One region of the Micromonospora sp. NPDC085948 genome, then DNA from elsewhere that is predicted to be linked to it. Evidence: riboswitches for the same ligand, from Rfam matches in the RefSeq annotation. Region 1 holds a riboswitch; each other region holds the start of a gene.
The links. Region 1 has a riboswitch for cyclic di-AMP ahead of AB0O48_RS24975 (hypothetical protein). Riboswitches for the same ligand answer to the same signal wherever they lie in the genome.
Positions count from the first base shown of each region.

Region 2: another riboswitch for cyclic di-AMP. It lies ahead of AB0O48_RS13925 (NlpC/P60 family protein); the one in region 1 lies ahead of AB0O48_RS24975 (hypothetical protein).
Region 3: another riboswitch for cyclic di-AMP. It lies ahead of AB0O48_RS11525 (C39 family peptidase); the one in region 1 lies ahead of AB0O48_RS24975 (hypothetical protein).
Region 4: another riboswitch for cyclic di-AMP. It lies ahead of AB0O48_RS04745 (hypothetical protein); the one in region 1 lies ahead of AB0O48_RS24975 (hypothetical protein).

Region 1 covers NZ_JBFBJW010000011.1:118,953-122,442, reverse strand. The annotation lists gene AB0O48_RS24985 (AAA family ATPase) at 1-166, shown strand, start outside; gene AB0O48_RS24980 (cation diffusion facilitator family transporter) at 274-1,191, shown strand; cyclic di-AMP (ydaO/yuaA leader) riboswitch at 1,303-1,434, shown strand; gene AB0O48_RS24975 (hypothetical protein) at 1,491-2,507, shown strand; gene AB0O48_RS24970 (hypothetical protein) at 2,715-3,215, shown strand; gene AB0O48_RS24965 (SRPBCC family protein) at 3,385-3,490, opposite strand, start outside.
Region 2 covers NZ_JBFBJW010000004.1:321,994-325,483, reverse strand. The annotation lists gene dcd (dCTP deaminase) at 1-497, shown strand, start outside; gene AB0O48_RS13925 (NlpC/P60 family protein) at 561-1,601, opposite strand; cyclic di-AMP (ydaO/yuaA leader) riboswitch at 1,615-1,750, opposite strand; gene AB0O48_RS13920 (N-acetylmuramoyl-L-alanine amidase) at 1,985-3,490, shown strand, end outside.
Region 3 covers NZ_JBFBJW010000003.1:413,881-417,370, forward strand. The annotation lists gene AB0O48_RS11520 (alpha/beta fold hydrolase) at 1-683, opposite strand, end outside; gene AB0O48_RS11525 (C39 family peptidase) at 809-1,657, opposite strand; cyclic di-AMP (ydaO/yuaA leader) riboswitch at 1,889-2,030, opposite strand; gene AB0O48_RS11530 (hypothetical protein) at 2,314-3,084, opposite strand; gene AB0O48_RS11535 (acyltransferase) at 3,257-3,490, opposite strand, start outside.
Region 4 covers NZ_JBFBJW010000001.1:990,801-994,290, reverse strand. The annotation lists gene AB0O48_RS04755 (MarR family winged helix-turn-helix transcriptional regulator) at 1-155, opposite strand, end outside; gene AB0O48_RS04750 (carbonic anhydrase) at 381-1,103, shown strand; gene AB0O48_RS04745 (hypothetical protein) at 1,161-2,180, opposite strand; cyclic di-AMP (ydaO/yuaA leader) riboswitch at 2,185-2,315, opposite strand; gene AB0O48_RS04740 (YibE/F family protein) at 2,482-3,490, opposite strand, start outside.

The sequences.
Region 1 (3,490 bases):
CCTCCAGGTGGTGACCAGCCTGGAGGCCAAGGGCATGGAGTACGACGGGGTCGTGCTCGTCGCCCCGAGCGAGATCCGGGCGGATCCGGGCGCGGGGGTACGCACCCTGTACGTGGCACTTTCCCGGGCCACGCAACGGCTCACCACCATCGATCCAACCGGCTGATCCGGCGCGCCTCGCCCGGCGGACCAGCGGTCCACGCCACACTTGCATACATAGCGATGTGAGCATACATTTGACCGGGCCCCAACCGGCGGCGGAAGGTGGATCTCGTGGGCGCAGGTCATGACCACCACCATGGGTCGGTCGCCAATGCCGCACACCAGCACAGGGGTCGACTCTGGGCGGCATTCGGGCTGCTCGCCGCTCTGATGGTGGTCGAGGCGGTGACCGCCCTGCACACCGGTTCACTCGCCCTGCTCTCCGACGCCGGACACATGTTCACCGACGTGCTCGGCATCGGGATGGCGCTCGCCGCGATCACCGCGACCCGCCGGGCCACCACCGACCCGCAGCGCACCTTCGGGCTCTACCGACTCGAGGTCCTCGCCGCGCTGGCCAACGCCGTTCTGCTCTCCGGCGTCGCGATCTACGTGTTGATCACCGCGATCCGCCGCTTCGGCGACCCGCACGAGGTCGTCGCCGGCCCGATGCTCGTGGTGGCCGTGCTCGGCCTGCTCGCCAACATCGCCGCCTTCGCCCTGCTCCGCGCCGGAGCCCGGGAGAGCATCAACATCCAGGGCGCCTACCTGGAGGTGCTCGGCGACCTGCTGGGCTCACTCGGCGTGATCGGCGCGGCGCTCCTCATCTCCGTCACCGACTGGTGGTGGGCCGACCCACTGGTCGCCGTCGCCATCGGCGTGTTCATCCTGCCGCGCACCTGGCGGCTGGCACGGGCCGCCGTCCGCATCCTGGTGCAGGCCGCCCCGGAGCACCTCCAGGTGACCGCCGTGCACGACCGGCTGGCCGCGGTCCCCGGGGTGGTCGAGGTGCACGACCTGCACGTCTGGACGCTCACCTCCGGCATGGACGTGGCCTCCGCGCACCTGACCATGGCACCCGGCGCCGAGGTCGGCGCGGTGCTCACCGCAGCGCGTACCGCCCTGCACGACGACTTCCGGATCGAACACGCGACGTTGCAGATCGAGCCCGGCGCCGCCTCCGGAGCCTGCGGCTCGATCGAGTGGTGACACTTTTCTCGTGACGACGTACGCACCGTCCGTCACATCGGCTGCAGCCGCCCCACCCGCACCGGTAGGCTCGGTCCCGGCCTCCACCAGGCGGCGCCCTCCAGGCGCCGGTGGCGGCCGCCGCCTAATCGCCCAACCGGGCGAACCGGGGAACCACGTTCCTGGGGTGCATCCGCGTCAGCGGTAGGGATCTTCCGTCCCGAACCCGTCAGCTAACCCGGTCGGCGGCTGACGGAAGGACATGCGCAGTGGCACCAGCACGACCACCCGCCGCCCGACTGGCGGCCCTGATCGTCGCGATGTTCGCCCTCGGCGTCGCGATCCCGGCCGGCACCGCCTCGGCCGCTCCCCCGACCGGCCTGCGGGCCGCCGCCGCACCCGACTCCGACGAGGAGGGCGGCACCCCCTCGCTCCGCGCCCAACTCGAGGCAGCCAGCAAGGGCTACCTGGACGCGAAGCGCGCTCTGGACACCTCCGTGCAGCGGCAGCAGCAACTCGCCACCCAACTGAAGACCATCGAGGTCGAGCTGGCCCAGCGCGACGGCAAGGTCGGTCAGATCGCCGGCGTGGCGTACCGCACCGGCCGGCTCGGCGCGGTGTCGGCGCTGCTCAACAGCAACAGCCCGGAGGGCTTCATGGACCGGGCCGCCGCCCTGGAGGCGGTGGCCGCCAACGAGGACCGGGTGCTGCGCGATCTGCTCGCCACCAAGGACCAGGCCAACCGCACCCGGACCGCCCTGAACGGCGAGATCACCGAACAGCGCAAGCAGGTCGCGGTGATGGCCAAGCGCAAGGACCAGGCCGAACGGGCCCTGACCGTGGCCAACACCCCCAAGCCGCAGCCCACCGCCGACAGCGGCTCCAACCGGGGCACCTCCACCGCCAACGCGAAGGCGGCACCCCGCAACTCGGACGGCTCCTGGCCATCCGAGTCGTGCAGCGTCAACGACCCCACCCCCGCCAACGGCTGCATCACCCCGCGCACCCTGCACGCGCTCAACCAGGCCAAGGCCGCCGGCTTCACCCGGTACGTCTCCTGTCACCGCCCCAGCGGCTCCGGTGAACATCCCAAGGGCCGGGCCTGCGACTTCGCCGCCCAGGCGAGCGGCTTCGGCGGCAACGCCACCGGCGGCGACAAGACGTACGGCAACAACCTGGCCGCGTACTTCATCCGCAACGCCGACCGGCTCGCCGTGCTGTACGTGATCTGGTACCGGCAGATCTGGCTGCCCAGCAGCGGGTGGAAGTCGTACAGCGGCGCGAGCGGGACCCCGTCCACCGACCACACCAACCACGTACACCTGTCGGTCTACTGACCCACCCGACGGCTCCCCCGGTCCGGTCCGGGGGTGATCCACTCGCGGTCGCCGACTCCGGGGTGTCCGGACGACGGGATACCCCGGAGTCGGCGATTGTCGTGTTGATCAGGATGGTGTCGCCGGGCCGGGGTACGTCGCCGGGCGTACCCCGGATGTCGTCGGCGGTCGGACGACCCGGCGCGGGTCGGCGGGCAGCATCGCGGTATGCGTCGGATCCCACCCACCGCCCGCAAGGGGCTCCTCACCCTGCACCTGGTCACCTCGCTCGGCTGGCTCGGCGCCGACCTGGTGCTCCTCACCCTCGGCATCGCCGTGCAGCGGGGCGCCGACCCGGCGGTGGTCTACCCGGTCACGGCGCTGGTCGGCACGGTGCTGTTCGCGCCGCTGAGCGTCCTGGTCTGGCTGATCGGGGTCGCCAGCGCGCTACTCACCCCGTGGGGGCTGTGGCGCCATCGCTGGGTGCTGGCCAAGCTCGTGCTCACCACGGTGATGGTCGGACTGGTGTTGTTCCTGCTCACGCCGAATCTGCGGCACGCCGGTGCGGTGGGCGCCGCCCTCCCCGCCCGGGACCGCGTGGACCTGGTCATCGCGCCGGCGGTGTCGACGACCTTGATGATCATCGCGACGGTGCTGTCCACGTACAAGCCGTGGGGCCGACGTCCCGCCGCCCGACCCGCCCTGGCAGGCCACGGCCGCAACCCGTGACCGCGCCACCACGACCGGGCTGGCGCGACCCGGGCTGACGCGACCGGGCCGCCAAGATCGCGCCGCCAAGATCGCGCTATAACCAGGACGTAGTGGCCTCCCGACGCCCGCAGGCCACTAGATCCTGGATCGAGCACGATCATGAGGCGGGACGGCGGGGCGGGGGCGGTCAGGCTGGGGGTGGTGGGTCACCGGCTCGGTCGAGGGCCGGGCCGAGGCGGGCGGCGAGGGCGAGGTGAGCGGCCCGCGCCTGGCGGAACGCGTACCGGAACAGC
Region 2 (3,490 bases), on a different contig from region 1:
AACCTTCCAGCATCGACGTACGGCTGGACCGGCTTTTCCGGGTCTTCAACAACCACCTCTACACCCACATTGACCCGGCGATGCAGCAGGACGACCTGACGTCGGCGGTCGAGGTGCCCGACGGGGAGCCGTTCGTGCTGCACCCCGGGGAGTTCGTGCTCGCCTCGACGCTTGAGGTCATCTCGCTGGGCGACCAGCTCGCCGGCCGGCTGGAGGGCAAGAGTTCACTGGGGCGGCTCGGGCTGCTGACGCACTCCACCGCCGGCTTCATCGACCCCGGCTTCTCCGGTCACGTCACGCTCGAACTCTCGAACGTGGCGAACCTGCCCATCACTCTCTGGCCGGGCATGAAGATCGGGCAGCTCTGCATCTTCCGGCTCTCCTCGCCGGCCGAGCACCCGTACGGCTCGGCGGTCTACGGCTCGCGCTACCAGGGGCAGCGGGGGCCGACGCCCAGCCGCGCCTGGCAGCACTGGCGCACCTGGCCCACCCGCTGACCCCGTGAACGACAAGGGCCCGCCGCGACGAGTCGCGGCGGGCCCTTCGGTCAGTACCCCTGATCAGCCTGGACGGCCGTAGCTGTGGATCGGGCCGTCGTCGACCTTCTTCATCTTGACCGGTTGACCGGCCTGCGAGGCGTGCACCACCCAGCCGCCACCGACGTACATGCCGACGTGGTGGATGTCGCTGTAGTAGAAGACCAGGTCGCCGGGGCGCAGGTCGGCCTTGCTGACGTTCTTGGTGACGCGGCTCTGCGCGGCGGCGTTGTGCGGCAGGGACACACCGGCCTTCGCCCAGGCGGCCAGCATCAGCCCGGAGCAGTCGTACGAGTTCGGGCCCTCGGCACCCCAGACGTAGGGCTTGCCGATCTGCGCGCAGGCGAACTTGACCGCCGTGCCCGCGGCGCCGCCGGGATAGCTGCCGGGGCAGGGAGCTGGGCGCAACGGACCGCCGCCACCGCTGCCGTACACCTTGAGGCGCAGCTTCTGCAGCTTGTCGATCTCGTCGTTGATCTGCTTCTTCTTCGCCGCCAACTGAGCCTCGGTACGGGTCAGCTGGGTCACCATCTCGTCGAGTGGCGCCTTCTGCCTGGCCAGCTCGTCGCGCAGGTCGGCCACCTCGCGGACGTCCTGCTGCTGGTTGTGCGCGAAGCGGTCGAGCATTTCGAGCTGGCCGACCACCTCGCTGGGTGACTGGCTGCCCAGCACCGCGTTGACGGTCAGCACGTTCTCGCCCTTGTAGGCGCGTACGGCCAGGGCACTGACCTTGTCCATGGCGGCGTCGACCTGACGCTCCAGCGGGGCGATCCGGGCGGCCAGCGCCTGGGCCTGCCTGCGCTTGTTGGCGAGGTCGATGCGGGTGGCGTTGTGCTGTTCGATGACCGGTTCGAGTTTGTTCCAGTCGGCGTCGATCTGGCGTTCGATCTCGGCGACGGACGGGTCGGCGTGGGCCGCCGTGGCGCTGCCGGTCAGGACGACGGCGACGCCGGCCAGGGCGGCGAGCGCGGTGGTGAAGCGGGACCAGCGTGGGCGCGGCGCGATCGACGGCGGGCCGGCTGCTGCCGACCGCTCGGACGACGGCCGCGGGGCATGGAGTGCCACCGGGGTTCCGTACTCCTTCTTCCTGACCGCCTACCGGGTTAGCTGACGGGTTCGGGCGGGAAGTGGGCGCCCTACCGCAGTGACTGCGGATTCACCCCGGGGGACATGGGTCCCCGGTTCGTTCGGAAACGACTCGGCGGTGTCGGACCGTTACCGCCCGGGCTGGACGGAGCTGCTATCGGGCCGACGAATGACCAGAGTAGAGACGCTTGTTACCACTCCGCAACCCGTGCGGCCGTGACACTCCGTACCGATCGGAAAGGATCACCGGCCGTAGGTGAAGAATTCTTTCCCAACGAGTCGACACATAGAAAGGTATTGACGCGGACTCCCGGACGGCGCGAGGGTGACCTCACCTTCATCCGTGAAATCTAGGGGGTTCGATGCACCATCCAACCCTGCTCCTCGGCCGGCGTGCGCTGCTCGCCGCCGCCGTGGTCGCCGCCGCGACCGCGGTCCCACCACCCGCAACCGCCGCCGCACCCACGGCCGACCGCCAGCAGCGGTACGCCGCCGCGGCGGCCGAGTACGGCGTACCGACCGACGTGCTGCTCGGCGTCTCCTACCTGGAGTCCCGCTGGGACAGCAACGCCGGCACACCCAGCACCAGTGGCGGCTACGGCCCCATGCACCTGACCGACGCCCGACACGTGACCGCCCTGCCCGTGGGCGGCCACCACGACACCGGCACCGAGGACCCGCGTGGCGACAACTCCCGCACCGCGCTGGCACCCGCGCCCCGGCCGGCCGAGGACCCGGCGCCACCCGCCGCCGCCTTGCAGACCGTGGATGCCGCCGCCGCGCTGACCGGCGCGACCCCCGACGCGCTGCGCACCGACGCCGACGTCAACATCCGGGGCGGGGCCGCGCTGCTGGCCTCGTACCAGCGGGAGTTGGGCGCGCCGGTCGGTGCCGGCACCGACCCGGCCAGCTGGTACGGCGCGGTGGCCCGCTACGCCGGCGCGGACAGCGCCGACGCCGCGGCGGCCTTCGCCGACGAGGTCTTCACCACCATCGGCAGCGGCGAGTCGCGGGTGACCGACGACGGCCAGCGGATCACGCTGCCGGCCCGGACGATCCGGCCGCAGCGATCGTGGCTGGACCGGCTGGGTCTGCGTCGGCTCGCCCGCCCGGACGGGCTGGAATGCCCCCGGACCATCTCCTGCGAGTGGATCCCGGCGCCCTACGCGGCGTTCGGCGACGGGGACTACGGCAACCACGACCTGTCCGACCGGCCCGCCCGGCAGAAGATCGAGTACATCGTCATCCACGACACCGAGGGAAGCTGGGCCACCACCCTGCGACTCGTCCAAGACCCGACCTACGTGAGCTGGCACTACACGCTGCGCTCGGTGGACGGGCACATCGCCCAGCACGTCAAGACCAAGGATGTCGCCTGGCACGCCGGCAACTGGTACGTCAACGCCAAGGCGGTCGGGCTGGAGCACGAGGGCTTCGCGGCGCAGGGCACCTGGTACACCGAGGCGATGTACCGGACCTCGGCGAAGTTGGTCCGACACCTCGCGCTGCGGCTGGGCGTCCCGCTGGACCGCCAGCACATCATCGGCCACGACAACGTGCCCGGCACCATCGCCGCGAACGTCCGTGGAATGCACTGGGACACCGGCCCGTACTGGGACTGGAACCACTACTTCGAGCTGCTGCACGCGCCCCGGTTGGACACCGGCACCCCCGCCACCGGTCTGGTCCGGATCGACCCGGACTTCGCCACCAACCAGCCGGCGTTCGTCGGCTGCGTCACCGCCGGCGTGCCGTGCGCGCCACGCGGCTCCTCGGCGGTGGTGCTGCGCTCCGCGCCGGCCGCGGACGCGCCACTGGTGAACGACGTCGCGCTCCGCCCCGACGGCACCCCGAACACCATGGAGGTG
Region 3 (3,490 bases), on a different contig from region 1:
AGACCGGGCAGCGTGGCGACCGGCACGCCGTACTCCTTGAGCTGCGCGTCGGTGACCATCGGGTCGTGCTCGCCGCGCGCCAGCAGCACCGGTACGTCGGTCGCCGTCAGCAGTCCGGTCAGGTCGGGCTCGCCGACGGCGAAGGCGTTCGGATCCATGGCGAGCCGCCACCGGCCGTCGACCTGACGGAGGCCGGCGTCCACCACCGGGTGGTCCGGCGGGAGCAGGCCGGCCAGCCCGGAGACGCGCAGGTAGCGGCGGGCCGCCTCGGTACGGCTGGCGAACCAGCTCACCGGGCGGGCGGCCAGTTCGGCGGCCCGTTCCAGTTCGGCGGGCGACCAGAGCGCCTTGATCCCCAAGCCGACCACCGCGTCCACCGGCATACCGGCGTCGCGCGCGGCCAACGCGAGGCCCACCACGCCACCCAGCGAGTGCCCGAGCACGACGAGCCGGTCGTCGGGGGCGAGGGCCGGCGCGATCCGCTCGGCGAAGCCGGCGAAGGAGTACGACGGCAGCGGCGACGCCCAGCCGTGGCCCGCGAGGTCCGGTGCCAGCCACCGGCCGGGCCAGTGTTGCTCCAGGTACGGCGCCCAGGGCAACCACACGTCACCGGTGGCCCCCAGGCCGTGCAACAGCAGCAGGACCGGCCGTCGACCGGCGTGACCACCCGATTCATCCACCACGGCCGCAGTCTCCCACGGTTCACGGCCAGGGACGAGAGTCGTCGACGGGGGCGTACCGCCGTGGAGGACGCGACGGGCGCCGGCCCCTCGTGAGGGACGGCGCCCGTGGCGGTCAGCGTGCCGGGTCAGGCGGAGTAGCCCCGGCTGGCGATCCAGTTGGCCAGGTCGATGGTGGTGACCCAGTACGACGGGTCGGCCGGGTTCGCCGAGTCGGCGATGCGTACCGTGCGGCCGTTGTCCTTGTAACCCACGACGGCGATGTAGTGGCCGCCGCCGTAGGAGTGCCAGGAGCCGTCGGTGTCGGTGGCGTCCCCGACGACGTTGGCGACCACGCCGCGGCCGTCGGTGATGGCCTTGACGACGTCGGCCTGGAGGCGGTCCATCTGCGCCGGGCTGGGCGCGCCGACGAACATCCGGGTCCGGTACGGGGAGCCCTTCACCTCGGCGTTGAGCACCCGGGTGGTGTCCTCGGCCGAGTTGGTGCCCAACTCGGTGGTGCCCAGTTCGGCGCCGAGTTCCTCCTGGGTCCGGTCGATCCCGGTGGCGCTGAGCGCGTTGCGGGTGGCCGCCGGGCCGCAGTTGTAGTACGTGTTCTGCGCCTCGTACTCGTAGTCGAGCACCTTTGTCGCGGGCGGCTTCGGCCGCTCCGGCTTCCGGGTCAGGTCCGGGTTGCTGCTGGCCTTGGCGGCGGGCGCCGCGGCGCTGGTGGCCGGGGCGGCGCTGCTCGGCGCGGCGCTCGCCGACGGAGACGCGTCCCGCACCTCGCCCCGGGAGGCGGCGACGTCGGTGCGCATCTCGGCGACAGTGGTCGCGGTGCGCTGGCCGGCCGGCGCGTCGTCGGCGGTGGCGAGCAGGGTGCCGGTGGTGGCGGCGAGCACGAGGGCCGCGGCGGAGGCGGCGACGATCTGGTACGGGCGCTCGGTCGCGAGGCGGCGGAGCTGACGCTGCATGGTGTGCTTCACGGGGTCCTCCACGGTCGGGGGGAGAGCGGCACACCGGGGCCGGACCGGTATCCGGGCAGGCGCCATCGCGCGGACGGTGGTCCGCGGGTGGTGAACCGCTCAGGGGAACGCCCGGCGTGGCCGGGCGGTGAGGCGATGACCCGGGGGGTCAGCTCACCGTCACTGGACGGATGAGCGGGGGCACCGCTGTGCCGTGGAGGCGAGGGAACAGCCGAGGGGTGGAGAGGTGCTGCACGAGGATGGAACTCCTTCCGACACCGCCTACCGGGTTAGCTGACGGATTCGGGCGGGAAGATCGCCCTACCGCGGGCCGTGGCTCGCGGATTCACCCCGGACGTACTGATGGGTCCCCGGTTCGTTCATGACGATTGAGCGGGTCGGCGCGGCGTCGCCTGTTGCGATCGGTTACCGCACCGGACGGGACGACACTACTGGCCCGTTCACACCATGCCAAGCCAGGTTCACCTGCGTAAACCCGAATCGGCGCGACAATTTCTGCGCGTTCTGCCGCTGATGTGACTCGATGGGACAAGCGGTTACGGTGACGCCTGTGGGCGACAACCGGACAGGTCGCCGAAACTGCGGTCAGAATCCCGGGAACAATCGCGCCGAACGTGCCGGACGCCCGATTCCACATTCCGTGACCGGGCTCACACAACAGATCGGGCTCAACCCGCGCGGGCCGGGCGCCAGCGTGCCACCACGGCGGGACGGGCCGCCCCGCGCACCAGCCGGCGGGCGGGTGCCCGACTCGGCCGCAGCCGGGCCGTTGCCGCGCACGCCTCCTCGGCAAGGGTGCGCGCCGACTCGGCGGCCAGTTCCGCAGCCCGCCAGGCGGCCCGCTCCGCGCTGGCGGCGGCCTGGTGGTCGGCCCGTCTCGCGTCCCGGATCGACCGGCTGAGCAGCGCTTCCTGCTCGACCGGGTGCCGCCGGGGATCCCAGCCGTGCCGGTGCCCGAACACGTCGCTGAGCTGCGCCATGCTCAGGTCGCCCCGCCAGTACGCCGCCGTGGCCGCGCGGTGCAGGTAGCGCTCCCGGGCGGCGTACTCGGCGGGGGTGCGGGGCGTGGCCGGGCTGGGCAGCGCCCCGGACCCCGCGAAGCGGCGCGCGGCGGTGTCCGCCTCGTCGTAGCGCGCCCAGGCGCGTTCGGCCTGCTCCTGACTGGCCAGCCAGGCATCGCGTCGCCGCTGGGCCGTCCGGGCCGCGCCGGCCGCCGCGACGGCCACCTCCTCGGCGTACCGGCGCCGGTCGACGATCGCGGCCGCCGCCACCTCACGCGCGGTCGGCACGGCCGGGGACGGGTCGGCGGTGGGCCGGTCCTCTTCGGGCCGGGCGACAAGCACGGCGAGCACGCCGAGCGCCAGCAGGAACAGGGCCGACCAGATGGCAGCGGCCTGCGGTACCTCGGTTACGAACTGGTAGAAGACGGTGGTCTCCATGGTCGGCACCTCGCTGAGGAAGCAGAGCGATGGGGAGCCCCGTCGGCCACCTGGCCACGGTGAGCGCGACCGGAAGCCACGTCCCCACGCTACCGTCGTGCCGACCCGGGCGCATTGACCGCGGGCGTGTCGACGCGCGCCGCGCCGAGCCCCCTGACCAGGGTGGACGGTGTCAGCGGGTGTCCGCGTACGTTGATCGACTGTCGGTCTGGTCGGGTCCGCCGGTATCGGGGGCGACGTCGCCGGTGGCCCGGGTTCCGGCCGTGCGTTGTCCGGGGACGGACGCCGATCGGGCCGGGCGGCGCGGCGCGAGCCGGCGCATCATCGGGGTTTCGACGTAGCGATGCAGCAGCGCGGCGAGGAGCAGGGTCACCAGCAGGAAGCCGAGCACCACGGCCGGCCCGCG
Region 4 (3,490 bases), on a different contig from region 1:
GCCTGCGCGGCCCGTTCGGTCACCCCGACCTCCGCAGCGACGTCGCGTAGCCGGGCGGTGGGGTCGCGGGCGATGGCCAGCAGCACGTGCCCGTGGTTGGTGAGGAACGTCCAGTTCCGCCCGCCGCCGGTGGCACCCGTCGCCGTGCTCGCCATCGTGTGACCGCCTCTCCGGGCGTCCGCCCTGCCCCCGGGAGTCTCGCCCGTCGTGCGTCCGGTGCGGCACCCAGGGGTCGAACCGGTGTCAACGTATGAAATCTAAATCACGCATACCTTGACGCATCTTACGGTGCGTGTGACGGTGGAGCCCGAGCCAGCGCCGCCGCCGGCCCGCTGATAAGCCCTCTGACCAGGTCAGACGCATGAAGACGAGGTGCGGGGATGAGTCGTCCTGGAACTCCCGGCGGCCAGCCGGGTTCGCAGCGGATCGCCGACCAGGCGTCCGCACCCACCGAGCCGGCCCGGGCGTACGCCGAGCTGACCGCCGGCAACCAGCGCTTCGTCAGCGGGGTCCCGCGCCACCCCAACCAGGACGCCGGGCGCCGGTCCGCCGTGGCCGACGGGCAGCATCCGTTCGCGGTGATCGTCGGCTGCTCCGACTCCCGGCTGGCCGCCGAGATCATCTTCGACCGGGGGCTGGGTGACCTGTTCGTGGTCCGCACGGCCGGGCACACGGCCGGTCCGGAGGTGCTCGGCAGCGTGGAGTACGCGGTGACCGTCCTCGGCACCCCGCTGGTGGTGGTGCTCGGCCACGACTCGTGCGGGGCGGTGCAGGCGGCGCGGGAGACCGTCGCGACCGGCACCCAGCCCCCCGGGCACCTGGGCGCGGTCGTCGATGCCGTGCTGCCCAGCCTGCGCCGGGCCGAGACCGAGGGCGTGGACGACATCGACGGGATCGTCGACATCCACATCGCGCAGACCGTCGAGGCGCTGCTCGGGCAGTCGCCCGTGCTGGCCGCCGAGGTGGCGCAGGGACGGTGCGCGGTGGTGGGTGTGTCGTACCGGCTCGCCGCCGGGGTGGTGCGCCCGGTGGCCGCCGTGCCGGCCGGCTTCGCGGCGCTCGGCGTGCCGACCGCGTCAGCCGAACCGGTCGCGGCCGCCTGACGCGTCGAGGGCCGCCCCGCGCGACGCGGAACGGCCCTCGACGAAGGATGCTGCGGGTCAGAGCATCGACATGTGCACGTGGTCGGTGTGGTTCGACGGCCCGCTGTACGACTTCCAGCCGGTCGCCGGGAACCAGATCTGCCGGTTCCAGATCACGTAGTAGATGCCGAGCCGGTCCGCGTTGCGGATGAGGAACGCGGCGACGTTGTTGCCGTACGTCCGGGTGTCCTCGTTGTGCCAGGGTGAGAAGCCGCTCTTCTGGAGCGACCAGTCGCAGGCGCGGCCCTTCGGGTGCTCGTACGGTCCACCATTGCGGTGACAGCCGACGAACCGGGTGAAGCCGGCCCGCCTGACCTCCTTGTACGCGTGCAGTGTGCGCGGCGTGACGCAGCCGGACGTGGTGGGGTCCTTCTCGCTACAGGACTGCGCCTTCCAGTCGCCGTCGGCGGTGCGACCCGGGCCGATCTTGGCGACCGGCGAGGTGGCGTCCACCAGGCCGCCGGTGAAGCCCTTGCCGCCGACCAGGGCGAGCGCCTTGTCGGCCTCGCTCTTGCGCTTGGCCATCACGGCGGTCTGCTTCTGCTGCTCGCGGACCTCGGTGTCGAGGAGCAGTTTGGCCTGCTCGGCACGGGCCTTCACCGCGTTGACCTCGGCGAGCTTGTTCTCGTTCACCATGTTGATCTCGTCGAGCATCGCGGCGCGCTGCACGAACGTGTCCGGGGCGTTGCTCTCGAGCAGCATCGCCAGCGCACCGATCCGACCGGTCCGGTACGACTGGGAGGCGATCTGCCCGACCTGTGGCGCCAGCGCGTCCAGGTCGGCCTTGGCCCGGTCCACCTCCAGCGCCAACTCCAACTGCCGTTTCTTGGACTTGTCCAGTTTGGACTTGGCGGCGGAGTAGTCGCGGTTCACCTGCTCGATGACGTCGTTGAGCAGCTTGGGCTCGTCGTCCTCCTCGTGCCCGGACGGTGTGGGGGTCGTCGGGGCGGCGTGGGCCGGGAGGGGGCCGGCGAGCACGGTCAGTGCGGCGATCACGGCCACCACGGGTGTCAGCCAGCGGCGTAGGGGTGCCGTCACAATGTTCCCTTCCGTCGACCGCCGACCGGGTTAGCTGACGGGTTCGGGGCGGAAGTGGCCCCTACCGCTGACGCGGATTCACCCCACACACCTGGGTCCCCGGCTCGCCGGTTGGCGATTGGGCGGTGGCACCGCAGGCGCCGCTTCGCGCCTTCATCGGTAACCGGCAGCGAGGTTACCCGAGAGTCGACTGGGTGAGCTACGCCTGGATGCCGACCAAAAGTGTCATTTCGCCATAGCGTTGGGTGACCAGTGACGCGGTTCTCAGGGGGGAGGCCCGATCTGGTCACGCTGAGGAGTGTCACCATGCCGTATCCGTGCTCCTGTTCGACTCCGGCCACCCGTCGGTGGCGGTGGATGGGGGCGGGGTCCGCGTCTGGTCCGGCTCGTCGGGTCGAGAGGTGCGCGGTGAGCTGAGGGCGGCCAGCGCCTCCGCCCGGTCGGCCTGGGGGCGCGGCCGAGCGACCTCGGCGGGCGGCGTGGTCTCGGTGCGCCCGGCGGCGGTCACGATCGCGGCCAGCCCGGTGGTCAGTGGCACGGCGGCGATCAGCCCGAGGGTGGCGACCGCGCTGCGGACGATCTCCTGCGCGAGGAACTCGCTGGTGAGCAACTGCCCGATCGGCCGCGCGTCGGCGGTGAGCAGGAGCAGCAGGGGCAGCGACGCGCCCGCGTACGCCAGCACGATGGTGTTGACAGTGGAGGCGATGTGCGCCCGGCCGACGCGGGTCGCCGCGCGGTACAGCTGCAAGCGGGTCAGCCCGGGATTGGCGTTCGACAGCTCGGTGACGGTGGCCGCCTGGGTGACCGTCACGTCGTCGAGCACCCCGAGCGAACCGATGATGATCCCGGCGAGCAGCAGGCCGTGCAGGTCCACGTCACCCTGGAACATCGACAGTGTCGTGGCGTCCTCACTGCCGAAGCCGGTGAGGTGGGTCGCCGCGGTGGCGACGGTGGCGAGCGCGCCGGTCAGCACCAGGCTGCCCAGGGTGCCGAGCACCGCGACCGAGGTCTGCGCGGTGACGCCGTGGGTCAGATAGAGCACCACGAACATGATCAGGGCGGCACCGACCACCGCCACCAGGAGCGGTGACCGGCCGGCGCCGATGCCCGGCAGCACGAAGGTGAGCAGGATGGCGAAGCTGGCCGCCAACCCGGCGAGCGCGGCCAACCCCCGCCACCGGCCGAACGCGACGATCGCGGCGGCGAAGACCACCGCCAGCCACACCAGCGGGGTGCCGCGCTGATGCTCGGCGATGTTCCAGTTGCTGACCGTGGGATCGGTCGGATCGGTCAACTCGACCAGGATGATC